DNA from 2 places in the Microbacterium sp. 1154 genome. Region 2 is predicted to be linked to the other one. Evidence: predicted binding sites of a transcription regulator. Region 2 holds the regulator's gene; the other holds the start of a gene.
What was found. Region 2 encodes HspR, which represses chaperone genes until heat shock. Its sites were predicted from a motif close to AAGTTGAGTCNNNNNGACTCAACTT; they were not measured.

Region 1 (7,067 bases), on a different contig from region 2:
CGCCATGATCTGGTCGTCCATGTAGAGGGAAGAGCGGACGGATGCCGTCAGCTCCCACGCCACGACCGAGAGCCCCGGCAGCCCGACCGAGTCCCACGAGAACGCCACCTGGCGGGGGTCGACGCGTTCGAGTCGTGCGCTGGGCACGAACTGCTGCCAGACGCGCTCGACGTCGTCGACTCCGCGCGAGCGGACCGTCATCCTGTCAGCCATGGTGTTCCTTCCGCCGCGGAGAGGGGCGGCCCTTCCGGCGGTCCCCGTACGAAGGCGGGGACGTGCGTGTCAAGGGGCGGGGCGGAGAGTCGCGCGCCCCGTTGGATGAGGGGACCGCTGATCCCGGCGGTGACGCGCGTCCCACGAAAGGACCCCCCATGAGCGACGCTTCGATCGACCCGACCCCCGACGCGACGACCCCGGCCGCCGACGTGGGCGTCGCGGGCGTGCAGCCCCTGCGCGACGGCGACACCTCCATCGAGCCCGACCCCGCGCTCGACCCCGCCCAGGCGGAGTGGGACGCGACGACCGCTCTCGACGAGGGTGCGGACCCGGCAGACATCAACCCGGCGACGGCGACGGGCGCCGACCCCGCGGAGATCCCGGCCGACGACAGCGACATCCCGCTCGAGGACATCCACCCCGAGTCGACCGGCACCGACTCCCAGGGGGAGGACCCCGGTGTGGTCGAGCTCGGCGAAGAGGGCCAGGGCGATCTCGCGCCCGAGGATCTCTGACACCTTCGCGCTGCCCCGGGCCCGTTCACGGGGGCCGGGGCATCGCGCTGCCCGGGCTGCGCGCGGGTTCCCTCATCGCGGTGCGTGTGGGGGAGGCGGAACTTTCCGAGCACCCTGAGCATGCGGAACGCGATCTCGCTTCGGTGGGCACGGCAGCGCACGCCCCGGCGGGGCGTCGTGGTCGGCGGCATCACTCGTCGGTGCGGAAGCCGGCCGCCTTGTGGGTGCCGTCGCAGTAGGGCTTGATCGTCGACAGGCCGCAGCGGCAGAGCGCGACCGTGCGACGGGTGCGGGGCACGCGGTGGCCGTCGGCATCGAGGATGTCAGCGTCTCCGCGTACCAGCAGGGGGCCGTCGGTGTAGGCGGTGACAGTCACCCGTTCGCCGGTCATCGCGCGTCCTCTGCGCGCAGAGATGACTCTTCGCGCGACCACGCGTCGAGCATGTGGCGCCCGACGCGGTCGTCGACCTCGAGGCACGCGGCGGCGCCGAACACGATGTCGGCGAGCAATTCGGGGTGGTCTTCGGCGAGGGCGCCGGCGAGGTCGCGCCCCGCGATCTGCTCGTGCACGGCGTCGGCTTCGACGTGCTCGTCGAAGTACTCGCACACGTCGTCTCCGAAGCCCAGGCGACGCAGTCCCTCGGCGTACATGCGATTGGGGATCGACGAGGTCATCTCGAAGGCGGCGAGGTGGCCCACGATCGCGCCGAGAAGGCGCCGATTGAGGCCGAACATCGACATCGTGTTGTGCGAGGCGAGGGTGACGGCGGGCACATCGTCGATATAGGCGCCGTAGGCGTCGCTGAGCCCCGCGCCGCGAACGGCTCGGGCGAACAGGGTCGCGTGCACGCGGTCGGGGCGACCGCCGCCGTACTCGTCGGACTGGATCTCGACGAGCGCCGCCTTCGGCCGCCCGGTCAGGCGGGGGATCGCCCAGGAGTGCGGGTCGGCCTCGCGCAGGGTGTAGACGGTCCGCTGCACGAGGAACTCGTGCGCCTGATCGAGGGTCGCCTTGCGCGCGAGGTACCGCGAGAGGCTCGGGCCCCCGTCCGCGCCGGTCAGGTCGAAGAGGGCGCGGGCCACGGCATCCGCTGTCGGGGACGGCAGCTCGGGAACCGTGACCGAGTTCCGCAGCGATCGCTCGAACGCTGTCTCGATCACCCTGCGGGTGGCGATGAGCGAGGGGTCCCATTCGAGATCGGCGAGGAACGCCGGGAAGGCGCCGTACGCCGATGCGTATAGGGCGAACAGGGCGAGCTGCAGGTCGTCGTCACGCTCGATGTCGACGGATGCCAAGACCGCGCGGTCGGCGAGCGCGGTGTGGGCGGTGGCGGTGCCGTCCACCAGGTGGGCGAGGACCGCGGCGCTCACGGGGCCTCGCGGGCGGAAGGGGAGGGCGGCGACGTCGTCGTCGTCGAGGAGCGGAGGGTGGGGCGAGGACAGGGTGGGGGGCACGCTCGGCACTGTGCGGCGTCGCGCGCCGAAAGCCGAGCCCCTTGACAACAACTTCGCGCGCACCGAGGGGCGACCCGCGCCGGGCCGCCCCTCGTGTCACGTGCCCTTACTGCTCGATGGGCTGCGGGGTGCTCTCGTGCGCCTCGATGACGCCGTCGCCCTCGTCGGTCGAGACGGCGATGCGCCGCGGCTTCGCCTTCTCGCTGACGGGAATCGTGACCGAGAGCACACCGTTGCGGTAGGACGCGCTGATGCCGTCGGTGTCGATGCCCTGGCCGAGGTTCAGCTGGCGGACGAACGAGGCCGTCTCGCGCTCGCGGGTGATCCACTTGACGCCCTCGCCCGAGCCGAGGGTGCGCTCGGCGCGGATCGTGAGCAGCTGGCCGTCGACGTCGACGTCGACCGAGCCGGGGTCTACGCCGGGCAGGTCGGCGGCCAGCACGTAGTGGTCGCCGTCGCGGTAGAGGTCCATCGGCATCCGTCGCGGACCACCGCCGCGGCGGGCGTCGAGGAGCGTCGACGCGAGGCGGTCGAGGTCGCGAAAGGGGTCGTAGGTGGCCATGGTCGTTCTCCTTTTCGATCGGTCGGGATCTGGCATCCCGAGTTCTGGGGAGTTGAGTCCACTCGACTCAACTGCGATCAGATTAGCACTCGCATGGGGAGAGTGCCAAGCCCCGAGCGCGCGATTGTGGCGCACCGTCGGGTCGCTCACAACCCCCGCGCACAAACCCCGTCATCCGGCGTTTCGTGGCTGCGACGCGCCACCGGTCACTCGACCTTTCCCCCCGGCGCGGTGAGGAGAGACATGTACTTCCACCGGCAAGAACTGCAGCACTCCGCCACCCCCGACAAGCCCGATGCGGTCTACGCCCGCAAGCTTCAAGAGGTGCTCGGCGGACAATACGGCGAGATCTCCGTCGCGATGCAGTACCAGTTCCAGGCCTGGAACATGCACATGCCCGGCAAATACCGCGACCTGGTCTTCGGCATCGGCGCGGAGGAGATGGGTCACGTCGAGATGCTCGCGGTCATGATCGCCCAGCTGCTCGAGAAATCGCCCCTCGGCATCACCGAGGAAGCCGTGCAGGACGACCCCACCGTGGCGGCCGTCATCGGGGGCACCGACATCCAGCACGGCATCGTCGCGGGTGCCGGAGCGCGCCCGGTCGATTCGAACGGCAACCCCTGGCAGGGCAGCTTCATCACCGCGAGCGGCAATCTGCTCGCCGACTTCACCGCCAATGCCAACGCCGAGATGCAGGGCCGCGTGCAGGTCGCGCGCCTCTACCACCAGACCGACGACCACGGCGTGAAGGACCTTCTGGCCTTCCTGCTGGCCCGCGACACGATGCACCAGAACCAGTGGGCCGCGGCCGCCGCCGAACTTCAGGCCGAGGGCTACGAGAAGCTGCCCGTGCCGAGCAACTTCCCCCTCGACAAGGAGGACCGCGACGTGTCGTACCAGTACATCAACTTCAGCGACGGCAAGAAGGCCGGCGACGGCAGCTGGGCCTCGGGCCCGACCCCCGACGGCAAGGGCGAGTTCTCGTACCTGCCCGAGCCCCCCGCGGGCGTGCCGATGCCCCCGCCCACCAAGCCCGACGTGCGGTTCTACGGCACGACCGAGCTCCCCAACACGGTCGAGAAGCTCGCCGGACGCGCGCAGGACGCGCTGCACAAGGAATGAGCGGGGCGGATGCCGCGATGCCGGGGCCGGCGACGGTGTCGGCACCGCGGAGCGGGGCGAGCTTCCCGGCGATGCGCGCGGCCAAGGTGCCGCGCGCGATCGTGGCGGGTCCGTACGGGCACCCGTTCCATCCGATCGCGGTGACCATCCCCATCGGGGCGTGGTCGTCGAGCCTGGTGTTCGATCTGCTCGGCCTTGCGGCCGACGACCCGCGGGCCTTCGCGACCGGTTCGCGCTGGCTCGTCGCGATCGGCCTCGGGGGAGCGGTCGGCGCCTCGGTGCTCGGCCTTCTCGACCTGTCGCGCATTCCGAAGGGCACTCCCGCCCGCCGCACGGCGCTGGCGCACCTCGCGCTCAACGTCACCGCGATGGTGCTGTTCAGCGTCGGCCTGTCGATCCGGATGCTCGACCTCGGCCGGGTGCCGATCGTGGCGTTCGGCCTCAGCGCCGTGGCGTCCCTCGGGCTGAGCGTCTCGGGGTGGCTGGGCGGCAAGCTCGCCTACCGCTGGGGCGTCCGTGTCGCGGACGAGAACACCCAGCGCGAGGGGTTCGAATCCGCCTGAGGAGTGCGGCCCGACGTCTTTCGGGGCCCGGATGCCACGGCATCCGGGCCCCGTCGTTCGGGCGACCCGCGGGGGACCGTCGTGCGGAGATCGCGAGTGACACGCGGCGCGCGGCTGCGGCGGCTCGGCGTGTCGGCGCGGAACTCCGCCGCACGGCCCCGATGCGTGCGTCGCGAGCGCGACGGATCAGCGATGCCCGCGGAGGGGGAACCGCGGCCACCCGCCGCTCACCGCACCGGCGTCGTGCTGCGCGGCGAGCACCGCGCCGGCCGTGGGCGCGGCGGGCCGGCGGCGCAGACCCAGAGCGTGCTGCAGGAAGCGGATGAAGCGGTCGTACACGCGCGGCGCGAGGAACTGCAGCGGCCGCGTGACGAACTGCGCGGCCCCCACACCCACCTCGTGCCGAGGGCCCCGCGCCACCCGCACGATGGCCCGCGCGACGCGGTCGGCCGAGACCACCGGCGGCAGGGGGAAGGCGGTGCGTCCCGTGTAGTTCGCCGCCCGCTGATAGATGGGCGTATCGATGCTCGCGGGAAGGACGATCTTGACCCGGATGCCGCGGTGCGCGAGCATCTCCTGCCTCAGCGACCGCGTGAATCCGAGCAGACCGTGCTTGGCGGCCACGTAGGAGGAGACATAGGGGCCGGCCACCTGCGAATACAACGACCCGACGAACACGATCGTGCCCCGACCCGCCGCGCGGAAGTGCGGCACGACGGCGCGGGCCGCGCGCATGTGCCCGGTGAGGTTCGTCTCGATCACGCGGTCGCGCACCTCGTCGGGGGTGTCCTCGACGGAGCCGTACGAGAACACCGAGGCGGACGCGATCCAGACGTCGATCCGCCCGTATTCGGCGATCGTGGCCTCGGCCGCGACCCGCGGCCCGTCGGGGGAGGACAGGTCGATCGGGAGCGTGAGCACCTCGGCGCCGCGTCGGCGGCACTCCTCTGCGGCTGAGCCGAGAGCGACGGCGTCGCGCCCGACGAGGACGAGAGAGGTACCCGCGCGAGCGAACCGCAGCGCGGCCGCGCGTCCGATGCCTCGAGAACCCCCGGTGACGACGACGACCTCGCGCATGCTGCCCCTTCCGCAGGGCCTCTGGGTTCGGCTCATCCCGCCCGCCGACGGTAGACGCGGGAGAGGCCGCACCTGAGGGGGTTGACGTGGGTCGCGCGCTAACAGCCCCTCCGCGACCGCGCAACCCCGTTCGCCATCGCGCGGGGCCGCGCCCAGGGTGGCCGACATGTCAGGTGCACACACGAGCGGGCTCGGACGCACACCCGACGGCATCCGCGAGGTCGCCGACGGCGTCTCGATGATCACGTGCGCGCTGACGAACAGCTACCTCGTCGACACCGACGACGGTGTCGTCCTGATCGACGCGGGGCTTCCCCGCTCCTGGCCCCTTCTCGTCCAGGCTCTCGACCGTCGCGGGCTCCATCCCGCCGACCTCGTCTCGGTCTTCCTCACCCATGGCCATTTCGACCACGTCGGCACCCTGGAGCGTCTCCGCGACGAGCACCATGTGCCCGTCCACGTGCACGAGGAGGATGTGCCGCTCGTCCGGCATCCCTATCGCTACGCCCGGGAGTCCTCGCGCGCCCTCTATCCGCTGGCGCACCCCGGTGGCATCCCGATCCTCGCCCGCATGGCGCTCGCCGGGGCGTTCAGCGTGCGCGGGGTGCAGGCGCACGGCGACATCCGCCCCGGCACCCGTCTGACCGGCGGCCTGATCCCGATCGCCACGCCGGGCCACACCCGGGGGCACGTCGCCTTCCACCTGCCCGAGCGCGACCTGCTGTTCACGGGCGACGCGATCGTCACCTTCGATCCGTACACCGGTCGCCCCGGCGCCCAGATCGTCGCCCGGGCCGCCACCGCCGACAGCGCGGCGGCCCTGTCCGTCCTCGACCGACTCACCGCGACCGGGGCGCGCACCATCCTCCCGGGGCACGGGGACGTCTGGAGAGGCGGCATCGCGCCCCTCGTCGCCGAAGCCCTCGCGACCGGCGCGCACTGAGATCCGACACGAGAAGGAGACGCACGTGAGAGCCATGACCTACCGCGGACCGTACAAGGTGCGCGTCGAGAACAAACCGGATCCGCGCATCGAGCACCCCAACGACGCCATCGTCCGCGTCGAGCGCGCGGCCATCTGCGGCTCCGATCTGCACCTGTACCACGGCATGATCCCCGACACCCGCGTCGGCCACACCTTCGGGCACGAGTTCATCGGACGCGTCGTCGAGGTCGGCGCCTCCGTCGAGAACCTGTCCGTCGGCGACCGGGTGATGGTGCCGTTCAACATCTTCTGCGGCACGTGCTTCTTCTGCGCGCGGGGACTGTTCAGCAACTGCCACAACGTCAACGCCAATGCCACGGCCGTCGGCGGCATCTACGGGTACTCGCACACCGCGGGCGGGTACGACGGCGGCCAGGCCGAGCTCGTGCGTGTGCCGTTCGCCGACGTCGGGCCGCGCGTGATCCCCGAGTGGCTGCACGACGAGGACGCCCTCCTGCTCACCGACGCGTTCTCGACCGGATACTTCGGCGCGCAGCTCGGCGACATCGTCGAGGGCGACACGGTCGTCGTCTTCGGAGCGGGACCCGTGGGCCTGGCCGCGGCGCGCT
Region 2 (7,067 bases):
TCCGTCTCGCCGACGAGAATGCGGACGAGGATGCCGTCTGGCGCGCCCTCGAGACCGTCGGGGCCGACGCGTGGGTGCGGGCCCTGCCCGCGGGCGTGCACACCGAGGTCGGCGCGCACCACCACCGGCTCACCGCCGCGCAGCAGCAGCAGATCGCCCTCGCCCGTCTCGTGCTGAGAGACCCCGACGTCGCGATCCTCGACGAGGCGACCGCCGAAGCCGGCAGCGCCGGTGCGTCCGCGCTCGAACGCGCCGCCCTCGCAGCGACCGAGGGACGCACGACGCTGATCGTCGCGCACCGCCTCACACAGGCGGCATCCGCCGACGCGATCGCCGTCATGGCGGCGGGGCGCATCGTGGAGTTCGGCTCGCACGAGGCCCTGCTCGCCCAGAAGGGGGCGTACGCGCGGCAGTGGGATGCTTGGCGAGGACACCCCGCGCCCCCGAGCGACCCATCGAGACCGTCTTCGGACTGACGGCGTCGCAGCCTCGTGTCGGGGCGCCCCTCCGATCTGAAAATCCCCACCCGAAGAGACAGGAGACACCTATGTCGCAGAACCCGTTCGACGACGAGTCCGGCCGCTTCCTCGTGCTGGTCAACGCCGAGGAGCAGCATTCGCTCTGGCCGGTGTTCGCGCCCGTGCCGGACGGCTGGAGCCTGGCCTTCGGGGGCCCCGACGGTGCCGAACGCGGCGAGTGCCTGACATTCGTCGAGACGAACTGGACCGACCTGCGGCCCCTCAGCCTCCGCGAGGCGCAGGACACGACGACGCGTTGAGCGGTCGATGATCGAAAGCATCCTGCCGGCCGCCGCGCATGCCGTCGAGGAGTTCGACGGTCCGGGCGGGCAGTCCCACCCGGACCCCGCGGCCGATGACGACACGCCCTTCCCCGAGGAGGAAGCCGTCATCCGGGATGCCGTGCCGAAACGCCGCGACGAGTTCCGCGCCGTCCGCCGCTGCGCACGCCGCGCGCTCGCGCGCCTCGGTCACGCGCCCGTCCCGCTGATTCCCGGGCCGGCCGGGGCACCGATCTGGCCCGCGGGCATCACCGGCAGCATGACGCACTGCCCCGGCTACCGCGCGGCCGCGGTCGCCGACCGCGCGCAGCTCCCGACGATCGGGATCGACGCCGAGCCCGACGAGCCGCTCCCCCGCGACGTGCTGGGCCTCATCGCGCGACCGGAGGAGCTCACGCGCCTCGCCGACGCGGCATCCGCCGATCCGTCGTTCCACGCGGATCGTCTGCTCTTCAGCGCGAAGGAGTCGGTGTACAAGGCCTGGTACCCGCTGACGCAGCGGTGGCTCGACTTCGACGAGGTGTCGGTGACCATCGACCGTGACGGACGCCGTTTCGACGCCGTGGTGCTGGCGCCGAGCGCCGGGACGTTCGTCCGGTACGCGGGAACGTGGACCACCGGCTCCGGCCTGATCCTCACCGCGTGCGTGCTGGCCGACACCGCCTGAGCGTTCTCTCCTCGCGAACGCCGGGAATCGACATCCCACTCCCCGGGGCCGGATCGTAGGCTGATCGCATGTCCCGACTCCAGGCCGACGCTCCCGCCGACCGCTGGGTTCCCGTGACGGGTTCCCTGGGATTCCGTGGCCGCCGCCACCGGAAGGCCGCGATCGGCATGCTGTTGAGCCAGGCCAATCGGGCCGCCGGTGCCGCGCCGAGGCCGGGCGGCGGCGCGTTCGCGTGGATCCTCAGCCAGGCGGCGCCCCTGCTCATGCGCCGAGCCGCGGGCCGCGTGCTGGTCTGGGTGTGGAAGAGCGACCCCGAGCTGCTCGTCGTCATGGCCCAGCTGCAAGAGGCCACGCCCCAGCTGCGCACGGCGCGCGCCATGATGCCGATGGAGTACGACGACACGGAGTCGTTCCGGAACCCGCACCTCGGAGTGGGCGAGAAGCTCGCGATGCCGCTCCCGAGCGATCCGAAGACCCCGCCCTTCGCCACCTACACGTGGGACACGGGTTCGCACTTCGTCACGGTGACGGCCGTGTGCGCGGACCGCGAGCGCTTCGGCACGATCATCTCGTCGGTCGACGAGGTGGCGCGCACGATCCGCGTGGTCGACGACCTCAAGCTCGGCGAATCCCCGACGGTGCTGCGACTCGACCCGGCCTGAGGCACGGCGCCGTCACCGGGAAGAGGCGTTGCATCCGCGACACGGACGCGCGCGGAAATCGCCGCGCAGGTCGGCGCGGAACGGGCTCTTTACAGCCTCAAAGAAACGACGACGTCTCAGTCGTCGTGCGGGCCGCGCGGGCGCCACAGCACGATGTCGGTGGCGCGGCGCACGCGGGCTCCGTGGCGCAGCGTCACGACCGACCCCGTCGCCCCGGCCGCGAAGACGCGGGCTCCGGGGCGAGACTGCCGCTCGATCGTCAGCTGACGTTCGAGGTCGTTCACGCGGCGCGCGAGCTCGTGCACGCGTTCCTCGAGAGCGAGCAGGCGGGCGATCGCCGGCAGGCTCATGCCCTCGCCCGAGAGGCGCGAGACCTCACGCAGTTGCTGCACGTGGCGGCTGGAGTAGCGACGCGAACCGCCCTGGGTACGCGCGGGCACGACAAGACCGAGCCGGTCGTACTGCCGCAGGGTCTGCGGGTGCATGTTCGACAGCTCGGCGGCCGCGGCGATGGCGAAGATCGGGGCGTCTTCGTCGATCTCTCTCTCGGACACGTCTTCACCTCTTTCGTCGTGCCGGGTGCGGTGCCGGGTTCTCGGCATCCTGTCGTATCGGATGCCGAGAACCTCGGCGACGCGCGCGGGGTTATCGCGCCTTCGACATCAGGTCGGCGCGGGGGTTCTCTTTGGGCTCGAGCTCGTGGAACCGCTCGAGGGCTTCGCGGGCGGCGTCGTCCAGGTGCGTGGGGACCGCGACCTGGACCTCGGCGAGCAGGTCGCCGGACCCCTTGGCGGTCTCGATCCCGCGTCCCTTGACGCGCAGCACACGGCCGGACGGTGTTCCGGGCGCGACGCGCAGACGGACGGGGTCGCCGCCCAGCGTCGGCACCTCGATGGTCGCGCCCAGCGCCGCCTCGGTGAAGGTGACGGGCACGGTGAGACGGAGGTTGAGTCCGTCCCTCGTGAACACCGGGTGCGGACGCACCGCGACGGTCACGACGATGTCGCCGCTCTCGCCGCCGTCAGGGGATTTGCGCCCCCGCCCGCGCAGGCGGATCTTCTGCCCGTCCGAGACACCCGCCGGGATCTTCACCTTGAACGGGACGTTGTCTTCGCCCGCGAGGGTGATGGTCTCGCCCTTGGCCGCGGTGACGAAGTCGAGCGTCGTCCGTGCGGTGACATCGGCGCCCTTCTGCGGACCGCCGAAGCCCCGGAACCCTCCGGTGGTCTGACCGAACCGGCCGGAGCCGAAGCCGCCGCCCTGCTGATCGAACATCGTGAAGAAGTCGTCGAAGCCGCCGGACGGCGCCTGGCGCCCCTGGCCGAAGCGGCTGAAGACGTCGTCGAAGCCACCGCCACCGCCGGCCCCGGGAGCCGAGAAGCGCGCCCCCGAGCCCATGGCCCGGATCTGGTCGTACTCCTCGCGCTGCTCGGGATCGTTGAGCACCGAGTAGGCCTCGCTGATCTCTTTGAACTTCGCTTCGGCCTTCGCGTCTCCCGGGTTCGAGTCGGGGTGGTACTGGCGCGCGAGCTTGCGGTACGTCTTCTTCAGATCGGCAGCGCTGACGCTCTTGTCGACACCGAGGACCTTGTAGAAGTCCTTGTCGAACCAGTCCTGACTCGCCATGTGTCCTCCTCTTAGGCCGGCACGGCGACGACGACCTTCGCCGGTCGCAGTTCGACCGAACCGAGGCGGTAGCCGACCTCGACGACCTCCAGGATCGTCGTCTCGGTCGCACCCGGGGTCGGGGCCTGGAAGATCGCCTCGTGCTGCTGCGGGTCGAACACGTCGCCGACGGCTCCGTACGACACCACGCCGAGGCGCTCGGCCACGGCGCGCACCTTGTCGCCGATCGCGGCGAGGGGGCTGCCCTCGACGAGGTCGCCGTGCTTGGCGGCGCGGTCGAGGTCGTCCATGACGGGCAGGAGGCCCTTCACGGCCTCTCCCTTTGCGCGTTCGATCTCGCGCTCGCGCTGCTCTTCGGTGCGCCGACGGTAATTGGCGTACTCGGCCTGCAGGCGCTTGAGGTCGATCAGCAGAGAAGCCTCCTTGTTGGAGGACGCCCCCTCTGCGGCGGCCTCGGGCGTCTGCTCGGCGCCGAGGATGTCGTCGATGGTCAAGCCCTCGGCATCCGCGTCCTGCGTCTCGGACTGCTCGCCCGACGGCGCGGGGCCGGAGGTGTTCTCCTCCGGCCCCGTCTCGTCAGGACCGGCGCCCGAGCCCGTGGGCTGTTCGTCGTCCTTGTGTGCCATGTTCTGTCGCTTACTTCTTGTTCTCGTCGGTCGGCTCGTCGTCGACGACCTCGGCGTCGATGACGTCTTCCTCGGGGTTGGGCGTCTCGCCGTTGCCCGGCTGACCCACGTTGGGGTCGGCGGGCTCGCCGGCGGCCTGCGACGAGGCGTAGATGGCCTCGCCGAGCTTGCCCTGGCTCGCGTTCAGCTTGTCGAAGGCGGTCTTGACCGCCTCGTCGTCGTCGCCGGCGAGAGCCGTCTTGAGAGCGTCGACATCGCCCTGCACCTCGGTCTTGACCTCGGCGGGGAGCTTGTCCTCGTTCTCCTTGATGAGCTTCTCGATCGAGTACGACAGGGTCTCGGCCTGGTTGCGGGTCTCAGCGGACTCGCGGCGCTTCTTGTCGTCGGCCGCGTTCTCCTCGGCCTCGCGCACCATGCGCTCGATGTCCTCCTTGGGCAGCGACGAGCCGCCCGTGATGGTCATCGACTGCTCCTTGCCGGTGCCCTTGTCCTTCGCCGAGACGTGCACGATGCCGTTCGCGTCGATGTCGAAGGTGACCTCCACCTGCGGGATGCCGCGGGGAGCCGGGGCGATGCCGGTGAGCTCGAAGGTGCCGAGCGGCTTGTTGTCGCGGGTGAACTCGCGCTCGCCCTGGAAGACCTGGATCGCGACCGACGGCTGGTTGTCGTCGGCGGTGGTGAAGGTCTCGCTGCGCTTGGTCGGGATGGCCGTGTTGCGCTCGATGAGCTTGGTCATGATGCCGCCCTTGGTCTCGATGCCGAGGCTCAGGGGGGTGACGTCGATGAGCAGGACGTCCTTGCGCTCGCCCTTGAGGACACCGGCCTGCAGGGCTGCGCCCACGGCCACGACCTCGTCGGGGTTCACGCCCTTGTTGGCATCCTTACCGGTCTCCTTCTTGACGAGCTCGGCGACCGCGGGCATGCGGGTCGAGCCGCCGACGAGCACCACGTGGGCGATGTCGTCGACCTTGACGCCGGCCTCGCGGATGACGTCGGAGAAGGGCTTGCGGGTGCGGTCGAGGAGGTCCTTGGTGAGGTCCTCGAACTTCGCGCGGGTGAGGGTCTCGCTGAGCGAGACGGGGCCCGAGTCGGTGAGCGACAGGTACGGCAGGTTGATGGACGTCGAGGTCGAGCTCGACAGTTCCTTCTTGGCCTGCTCGGCCGCTTCCTTCAGGCGCTGCAGGGCGATCTTGTCGCCCGAGACGTCGACACCGGTGGTGTCCTTGAACTGCTTGATGAGGTAGTCGACGACGCGCTGGTCCCAGTCGTCTCCACCGAGGCGGTTGTCACCGGAGGTGGCGCGCACCTGGATGGTCGAGAAGTCGTCGTCCTTGCCCACTTCGAGCAGCGAGACGTCGAACGTTCCGCCACCGAGGTCGAAGACGAGGATGAGCTCGTCTTCCTTGCCCTTGTCGAGGCCGTACGCGAGGGCCGCGGCGGTGGGCTCGTTGATGATGCGCAGCACGTTCAGGCCCGCGATCTCGCCGGCCTCCTTCGTGGCCTGGCGCTCGGCGTCGTTGAAGTACGCGGGCACCGTGATGACGGCGTCGGTCACGCTGTCGCCGAGGTACTCCTCGGCGTCGCGCTTGAGCTTCTGGAGGATGCGGGCCGAGATCTCCTGCGGCGTCCACTTCTTGCCGTCGACGTCGAAGCTCCAGGTGGTGCCCATGTGGCGCTTCACGCTGGAGATCGTGCGGTCGACGTTGGTGACGGCCTGGCGCTTGGCGGTCTCGCCGACGAGCACCTCGCCGTCCTTCGTGAAGGCGACGACCGAGGGGGTCGTGCGGAAACCCTCGGCGTTGGCGATGACCTTGGGCTCGCCACCCTCGAGCACGCTCACGACGGAGTTGGTCGTACCGAGGTCGATTCCCACTGCACGGGGCATATGTGTCTCCTTGATTGTGAGCCGGGCGGATGCCACGACTCGTGGTTCGTGATGAAGTCTCTGCGCGGGTTGAGCCGCGATGACTCAAGGTTAGCGAACGCCTCCCGAGAGGTCAAGATGACTTGATATGAATTGGCTCAACTTCCGGGTGGGACACGGCTCCGCGCCGGGCACCCGGCATCCCGGCTCCCCTGTCCCCTTCTGTGCAGACGATGTCCCGAAATGGGCTCTCTGCCACGCCCCCAGCCAGCACAAATCGGGACATGGCTCGGTTCGCGACGGGGCCGACCGGCGTCACGTTAGACGCCCCTCCCTCGTGGCCCCGGGGCCACTCTCAGCACCCCGGGGCCACATCCGCCGCCCCGCGAAGGCTTCGCGATGCGTCGCGTCCGAAAACCCCGGCGGGCCGCCGGCCCGGTGCACGCACGACGCCCCCGCACCCTCAGCGGGGTATGGGGGCGTCGAACGGATGCCGGCAACCCGGCGCGACGGCGGGGACAGCCGATGCGCGCGCCCGGCGCTACGGCCGAACCGCGACTCAGTCGCGGTCGCGGTCGCGGCGCTGGGGACGGTCGCTGCGCTTGGCGGAGCGCCCGCCCTGGTCGAGTCGCAGGTCGATCAGCTGGCCCGAGATGCGGGTGTCGGCGAGGCGGTTGATCGTGTCGTTCGAGAGGTCGGCGGGCAGCTCGACGAGCGAGAAGTCCTGACGGATCTGGATCGCGCCGAAGTCGTTGCGGCGCAGACCCCCCTCGTTGGCGAGGGCGCCGACGATCTGGCGCGGCTCCACGCGCTGGCGGCGCCC

Region 1: the regulator HspR is predicted to act here: its motif matches at 2,798-2,822, upstream of J2X55_RS12910 (Hsp20/alpha crystallin family protein).

The regions. Positions count from the first base shown of each region.
Region 1 is NZ_JAVDSN010000003.1:247,184-254,250, reverse strand. It holds gene J2X55_RS12930 (helix-turn-helix transcriptional regulator) at 1-213, opposite strand, end outside; gene J2X55_RS12925 (sugar ABC transporter ATPase) at 372-731, shown strand; gene J2X55_RS12920 (CDGSH iron-sulfur domain-containing protein) at 922-1,122, opposite strand; gene J2X55_RS12915 (iron-containing redox enzyme family protein) at 1,119-2,102, opposite strand; gene J2X55_RS12910 (Hsp20/alpha crystallin family protein) at 2,293-2,748, opposite strand; gene J2X55_RS12905 (manganese catalase family protein) at 2,992-3,873, shown strand; gene J2X55_RS12900 (DUF2231 domain-containing protein) at 3,945-4,436, shown strand; gene J2X55_RS12895 (SDR family NAD(P)-dependent oxidoreductase) at 4,623-5,513, opposite strand; gene J2X55_RS12890 (MBL fold metallo-hydrolase) at 5,680-6,456, shown strand; gene J2X55_RS12885 (zinc-dependent alcohol dehydrogenase) at 6,482-7,067, shown strand, end outside.
Region 2 is NZ_JAVDSN010000001.1:366,644-373,710, forward strand. It holds gene J2X55_RS01515 (ABC transporter ATP-binding protein) at 1-476, shown strand, start outside; gene J2X55_RS01520 (MbtH family protein) at 548-778, shown strand; gene J2X55_RS01525 (4'-phosphopantetheinyl transferase superfamily protein) at 786-1,466, shown strand; gene J2X55_RS01530 (hypothetical protein) at 1,535-2,128, shown strand; gene J2X55_RS01535 (heat shock protein transcriptional repressor HspR) at 2,245-2,682, opposite strand; gene J2X55_RS01540 (DnaJ C-terminal domain-containing protein) at 2,774-3,754, opposite strand; gene J2X55_RS01545 (nucleotide exchange factor GrpE) at 3,766-4,380, opposite strand; gene dnaK (molecular chaperone DnaK) at 4,391-6,265, opposite strand; gene J2X55_RS01555 (DEAD/DEAH box helicase) at 6,804-7,067, opposite strand, start outside.